One region of the Herminiimonas sp. GW821-FHT09C12 genome, then DNA from elsewhere that is predicted to be linked to it. Evidence: predicted binding sites of a transcription regulator. Region 1 holds the regulator's gene; each other region holds the start of a gene.
The links. Region 1 encodes sigma-54, which starts transcription at its own class of promoters, with help from an activator protein. Its sites were predicted from a motif close to TGGCANGNAANCTGCTTT; they were not measured.

Region 2: the regulator sigma-54 is predicted to act here: its motif matches at 1,124-1,141, upstream of glnA (type I glutamate--ammonia ligase).
Region 3: the regulator sigma-54 is predicted to act here: its motif matches at 1,419-1,436, upstream of AC07N2_RS03030 (TorF family putative porin).

What each region holds. Positions count from the first base shown of each region.
Region 1 covers NZ_JBWKPC010000001.1:1,270,809-1,273,081, forward strand. Annotated here, with positions in the region: gene AC07N2_RS06045 (RNA polymerase factor sigma-54) at 91-1,560, opposite strand; gene lptB (LPS export ABC transporter ATP-binding protein) at 1,582-2,273, opposite strand, start outside.
Region 2 covers NZ_JBWKPC010000002.1:149,599-151,871, forward strand. Annotated here, with positions in the region: gene nhaA (Na+/H+ antiporter NhaA) at 1-791, opposite strand, end outside; gene glnA (type I glutamate--ammonia ligase) at 1,241-2,273, shown strand, end outside.
Region 3 covers NZ_JBWKPC010000001.1:645,126-647,398, forward strand. Annotated here, with positions in the region: gene AC07N2_RS03020 (ammonium transporter) at 1-240, opposite strand, end outside; gene AC07N2_RS03025 (P-II family nitrogen regulator) at 257-595, opposite strand; gene AC07N2_RS03030 (TorF family putative porin) at 621-1,361, opposite strand; gene AC07N2_RS03035 (accessory factor UbiK family protein) at 1,594-1,833, shown strand; gene AC07N2_RS03040 (aminoacyl-tRNA synthetase) at 1,950-2,273, shown strand, end outside.

The DNA.
Region 1 (2,273 bases):
GGCAGATCACTGGAGGTTCGTGCGCGTCTTGTTATCTGACTACGCTGAACACAGCAACGTATAACAACAAAAAACTATTAAGGACGATATCTACAACGACTTGCGCAGATTGACCGGTGGAATCTTCAAGGCTTCACGATATTTTGCGACGGTCCGTCTTGCTACCACCATGCCTTGTTCTGCCAGCATGTCGGCAATCTTGCTATCAGAGAATGGAATTTTCGGGTCTTCGGCTCCTATCAATTGTTTGATCAGTGCCCGTATCGCAGTTGATGACGCTTCGCCACCAGCTTCTGTTGCGACATGGCTGCCGAAAAAATATTTCAATTCGAACATCCCGTGTGGGGTGAGCATGTACTTCTGGGTGGTTACACGTGAAATAGTACTCTCGTGTAAACCCAGTGTATCAGCTATTTCACGTAAAACAAGCGGTCGCATGGCAACTGCACCATGTGAAAAAAAGTTTTTTTGCCGCTCTACAATTGCCTGTGCGACACGAAGGATGGTGTCGAAGCGTTGGCGCATGTTTTTGATCAGCCATTTAGCCTCTTGCAGCTGGGAACCAAGCGACCCTTCGCCCTTGCTTTGCTTCAAAATGTTGGCATACATGCTATTAACGCGCAGGCGTGGCATGACGTCGTGATTGAGCATGACTTGCCAGCCATTGCGGGTGCGTTTGACGATGACGTCCGGCACAACATAATCCGATGTATCGGTGGCGAAGATGGAGCCTGGATGCGGATTGCATTGCTTGATGATGACTTGTGCTTCGCGCAGATCTTCGTCGTCACAATCGAGCGCCTTGCGTAGCTTGTTGAAGTCGCGTTGAGCAAATAGGGGGAGATGGTTTTCCACAATGGCGAGTGCCATGCGACGTGTCACCATCGCTACTTTCGGGAAACGCTTGATTTGCAATGCAAGACATTCAGAAGCATTGCGCGCACCGACGCCGGCTGGGTCGAAGCTTTGCAGCAGATTCAAGGCGATCTGCAATTCTTCCAGTTCGATTTCGAGTTCTTCCGGCAGACGAGCATGAATTTCTTCCAGCTCTTCTTCCAGGTAGCCGTTGTCGTTTAATGCATCGATGATGAGTTCGAGCAAGGCGCGGTCACGTCGTTCGCGCACGGTGACGCGCATCTGTTCCAGCAAGTGTTCGCGCAGTGTGGTCTCGTGCGCTTCCAGTTGCGGACGGGCATCGTCATCTTCCGGTGCCTTGGAGGTGCGTGCGACATCGTCAAAGCTCCATTCGCTTTCAGCACTGGAAGCTTCCGGCAAATCGGGTGCGTCGAATGTTGTTTCACTCTCTGGTGTTTGCGCGTTGGCTTCGACGCTGGCGCCTTCAGGTGTGGTTCCGTTTGCACCGATGGCACCATCAGCCAGCAAGCGTATCGCATGATCGAGAGGATCATCGGTACGTTCCAGCATCGGATTGTCAGCCAGGATTTGTTCCAGTTCCTGATGCAATTCAAGAGTCGACAACTGCAACAAGCGTATCGATTGTTGCAGTTGTGGCGTTAAGGCCAGATGTTGCGAGACTCGTAATTGCAGGGATTGCTTCATAGACTTTTTTCTCTTCCGCGCTTACATGCGGAAGTGTTCGCCCAGGTAGACGCGACGCACCGATTCGTTGGCAATGATGTCGTCAGGTCGTCCACTGGCCAATACTGCGCCCTGGTTGATGATGTAAGCGCGATCGCAGATACCCAGCGTTTCGCGCACATTGTGATCGGTGATAAGTACGCCGATGCCACGTTCCTTCAGGAAGCGCACGATGCGTTGAATTTCAATCACGGCAATTGGATCGACACCGGCAAACGGTTCATCAAGCAACACGAAGCGCGGATTGGTTGCGAGTGCGCGTGCGATTTCGACGCGACGACGCTCACCACCAGATAAGGAGAGTGCTTGATTTTCGCGCAGCTTTTCAATTTGCAGATCGGCCAGCAGTGTGTCGAGTCGTTCTTCAATTTGCGAGCTGTTTAATGCTTTGCCATTGACGCGCTGTAATTCAAGTACGGCGCGAATATTGTCTTCTACGCTCAACTTGCGGAACACCGATGCTTCCTGTGGCAGATAGGACAAGCCGAGCAGAGCGCGTTTATGAATAGGCAGGCGCGAGATGTCGACGCCATCCAGTTCAATACGGCCGGCATCCGATGGCACCAATCCGACGATCATGTAAAACGATGTGGTTTTGCCGGCGCCATTCGGGCCGAGTAGACCAACGACTTCGCCGCTTTCAACTTGCAAGGCGACGTCGCGCACAACCTGGC
Region 2 (2,273 bases), on a different contig from region 1:
AGTGAGCGAGTGGCGAAGACCGGCGTCATCAGACCGAGTACCACGCCAGCCAGAGTCGGATGCGCGCCGGTTTTTAAAAAACCGAACCAGAGAACTGCACCAGGTATCACGTAGGCGTAAGCGGAGGCTATACCTATTCTTTGCATACCCAGCACCATGATGATGCCGGCTGTGGCAATGATGAATCCGCTGTAATCCAGTCCGCCGGAATAAAAGACCGCGATGATCAGGACCGCGACAATGTCGTCGATGATCGCGAGTGCCAGCAGGAAGACGCGTACATTCGATGGAATCGAGCGTCCCAACAGTGCCAGTACACCGACGGCAAATGCAATATCAGTGGCTGTCGGTACCGCCCAACCATTTGCTTGTTCACCGCCTGGATTAAGTCCGAAGTAAATCAGTGCCGGTACCACGACGCCACCTACGGCGGCAGATAACGGCAGGGCAGCCAGACGCATATTGGCCAAGGCACCTTCATGGATCTCGCGACGGATTTCCATGCCGACGACCAGAAAAAACACAGTCATCAAGCCATCGTTGATCAGGAAGTGCAGCGTTTCGGAGATGGTCCAGCTACCAATAGAGAATGAAACCGAGGTATGCCAGAAGTGATGGTAACCATCGGCGTAGGAAGAGTTGGCCCAGATTAGTGCGGCGGCGGCGGCGATCAGCAGCACGACGCCACTGAAGGCTTCGATGTGCAGGAATTTTTCCAGGGTGGCAAAAGCGCGTTCGGCAAGAAGTTGCGCGCGCGGTGGGGTAGAGCCTTGTTCTAGGTTTGGCTTCATGAGTCGTCAGTATCCCCGCGTGGCGGCCCGACCAACGCGTTGCCTGTCCGCTGCGGTATGCAGCGCAAACACCCAACAAAAATTTTACACTAGCAACTACTTGTAGGCAATTTAACTAAGGCCGTAAGTAGCGGTTAAATGGCAAATTTGCACCAATTTGGATCGTAAATGAGATTACCTCATAAAAATGCTTTTATTTGGTGCGATGTGATTAATTCGCACGTATTTGGTGCGTATGATTTTGTAATTATATAAACAGAAAAATCGTGGTGTGCCATCTATTGGCTATGGCGCTCCGTTGCAGTGCGGCTAAGCGAATTTTTGAAAGATGGTGGCATGGAATCTGCTATCATTTCGGGCGAGTTATGGACACATGCTGTTAGTACACGCACGTCTCACAACCCATTTACTAATTCTGTATTACTTTGCTCAAATTTTAGGAGATTCGCATGGCAATGACGGCAGCAGAGGTCTTGAAGATGGTGAAAGACAACGAAGTTAAATTCGTTGATTTTCGCTTTGCTGACACACGCGGTAAAGAACAGCACGTCACTGTGCCAGTTTCGCATTTCGACATGGACAAATTTGAATCCGGTCATGCGTTTGACGGTTCTTCTATCGCTGGCTGGAAAGGTATCGAATCATCCGACATGTTGTTGATGCCGGATCCGAACACCGCAAATATCGACCCATTCTTCGAAGAAACCACACTGTTCATGCAGTGCGACGTGATCGAACCATCGGACGGCAAAGGCTACGATCGTGACCCACGTTCGATCGCTAAACGCGCAGAAGCGTATTTGAAATCCTCCGGTTTGGGCGACACCGCTTACTTCGGTCCAGAACCAGAATTCTTCATTTTCGACAGCATCCGCTGGAAAATCGGCATGGACGGCTGCTTCGTCAAGATCGATTCGGAAGAAGCATCGTGGAGCACCGGCGAGAAGCTTGAAGGCGGCAACACAGGTCACCGTCCTACAGTTAAAGGCGGCTACTTCCCAGTGCCACCAGTCGACAGCTTCCAAGACATGCGTTCGGAAATGTGCTTGATCCTGGAATCCCTCGGCATTCCAGTTGAAGTACATCACCACGAAGTGGCTGGCGCTGGTCAAAACGAAATTGGCAGCAAATTCTCGACTCTGGTTGAGCGCGCTGACTGGACCCAGAACCTGAAATACGTTGTTTGGAACGTGGCGCATACCTACGGCAAAACAGCGACTTTCATGCCTAAACCTATCGTTGGCGACAACGGTTCGGGCATGCACGTGCATCAATCGGTTTGGAAAGACGGCAAAAACTTGTTCGCTGGCGACGGCTATGCAGGCTTGTCCGATTTCGCTCTGTACTACATCGGCGGCATCATCAAACATGCTAAAGCATTGAACGCGATCACCAACCCAGGTACCAACTCGTACAAACGTTTGGTTCCAGGCTTTGAAGCTCCGGTCAAATTGGCTTACTCGGCACGTAACCGTTCCGCTT
Region 3 (2,273 bases), 630 kb from region 1:
CAACATCCAGGAAGTATCACCAGTGTTCAATACTGCTTCCGGCGCGGCCGGTGCAGCAGGTGCCGCTGCGGCTGGCGCTGCTGCAGGAGCTTCTACGACTGCTTTTTCTGTAACAACGACCACTGCTTCAGCAGCCGGCGCTGCTGCAGGTGCAGCATCTTCAGCAATCGCTGGTGCGGCAAATCCAACCGCCAGTAACAAAGCACCAGTTGCAAGGGCACTTGTGAACATTTTCTTCATACTCATCTCATTCCCCTTAAAGTGCTTCTTTACCGGTTTCGCCGGTGCGGATGCGGACGACTTGTTGCAAGTCATAGACGAAAATTTTGCCGTCGCCTATTTTGCCGGTTCTTGCCGCAGTTTCGATTGCTTCGATGGCACGATCAACGATCGCATCATCGACAGCAGCTTCGATTTTTGTCTTAGGCAGAAAGTCGACCACATACTCAGCACCACGATACAGCTCTGTATGGCCTTTTTGGCGACCGAAGCCTTTGACTTCAGTTACGGTAATGCCTTGCACACCGATCGCAGACAAGGCTTCGCGCACTTCATCCAGCTTGAAGGGCTTGATAATGGCGGTAATCAGTTTCATTGGAACCTCTTACGTTATTTTTAAATTAGAAAGCTTTGGAGATCGACAATACACCGGTTGTGCCAGCGGTCTTTTTCACTTTGCCGCTTGCATTAGCAAGTGGAAGGTCGCCATCAATATCAGTACCAACGACGGCTAAGCCAATGGTCGCAAAGCCGAAATCACGAGCGATGGAAACTTTGTAGTCTGTATAGTCCGACGCACTGTTATGACGTACTTTTTGGTGACCAACGTGGAAACCCAATGTGGTTTTATCAGCGACTTCAAATGCTGCATTCAATTCAACATAGCCCGAACCTTTTGTATCAGGAGCGCCGAAGAAATCGGAAACTGTGCTGCTATATTTCAAAGTGAACCATTTGTAGGTACCGGCAGCATACAGCTCTGTCGTATTGTATTTTTTACCAGAAGCAGTGCTTAACGCGCCTGGGTAGTAGTAGTACAGAACACCGACATCACCAGTCAAATCAGGCGCGATGTCAAATTTGTAGCCACCGTAGAAGTCCATCTCAATAGAGCCGCCGTTAATTGCTGTATCGTGGACGTTCGAGTTCCAGTTACCGACATAGAAACCGCTAGAATGAGCGTAGTCGAAACCACCTTGAGCAGCTGGTTGTTTAAAGGTTTGCGAAATGCCGCGGAAACGATAGTCGCTTACTACAGAAAAATTACCAGTGAACGAATGTTCTGGTGTAGCTTCTTGAGCGTGTGCCACGCCACCAGCGAATGCACCCATCACAGCAACCGCAATAATCAGTTTTTTCATGATCTTCCCTTTAAAGTTGAATGTAGAAACCAAACGTTGGTTATCTTCGATTCCTATTTAGCAGGACTCATGCCAGCCTTTTTTAGACTAGATGTATTATCATTTTTACCATTTACAGTTATCGGATCGTATATTTCTTGTTTGCATATGCCCCGATACGCACTTTTATAGCACGCACAAATCTCAATTGCACCTTTATGGTGCTAAATAACCACTTTATTTCGAGGATATGATGGAAAAGCCAAATTTCTTTACTGATATGCAAGACAAGATCAATCAGGCTCTGGAAAACTCACCAGCCAAGGACATTGAAAAAAATGTAAAGGCGATGATGAGCCAGGGATTTTCCAAACTGGATCTGGTAACGCGGGAAGAATTCGACGTGCAGGCGCAAGTATTGGCCAACACTCGTGCCAAGCTTGAAACACTGGAAGCCCAAGTCGCAGCTCTGGAAGCGCAGTTGAAGAAATAAAGGCGCACCCAGCCTGTATTTATATGCGTCACACACGATATGACTGACAGCGTGCTCAGTTCTATCGAGCGCGACGGCCGTATCGTTTCAGCACATGAGAATAAAAGGGGCTAGCCATGCGTATGAGCGACGAAGAATATTTCCGCAGTTGCGTCGCCAAGGAGCGGCACTTGGCGCAACTGCTGGGTCATCACAATGTAGAAGAGTTTTACGAGAGTGCAGGCTCGCTCTGGGAAAATACCAAGCTTTTGCCCAAATGGACCCGTGACTGGCAAGCCTGCGGACCATTGATAGCCGAATACGAACTGATCATCAGCTACGATCAAGGAACAACTGATCCAAACGGCAAAGCTGTCCACATTGGCACAACCGTCGTGCATTTTTCCGATCATCCAAGTAAATGCCAGGCCATCAGATTCGCCATCGTGAAGGCGGTGATC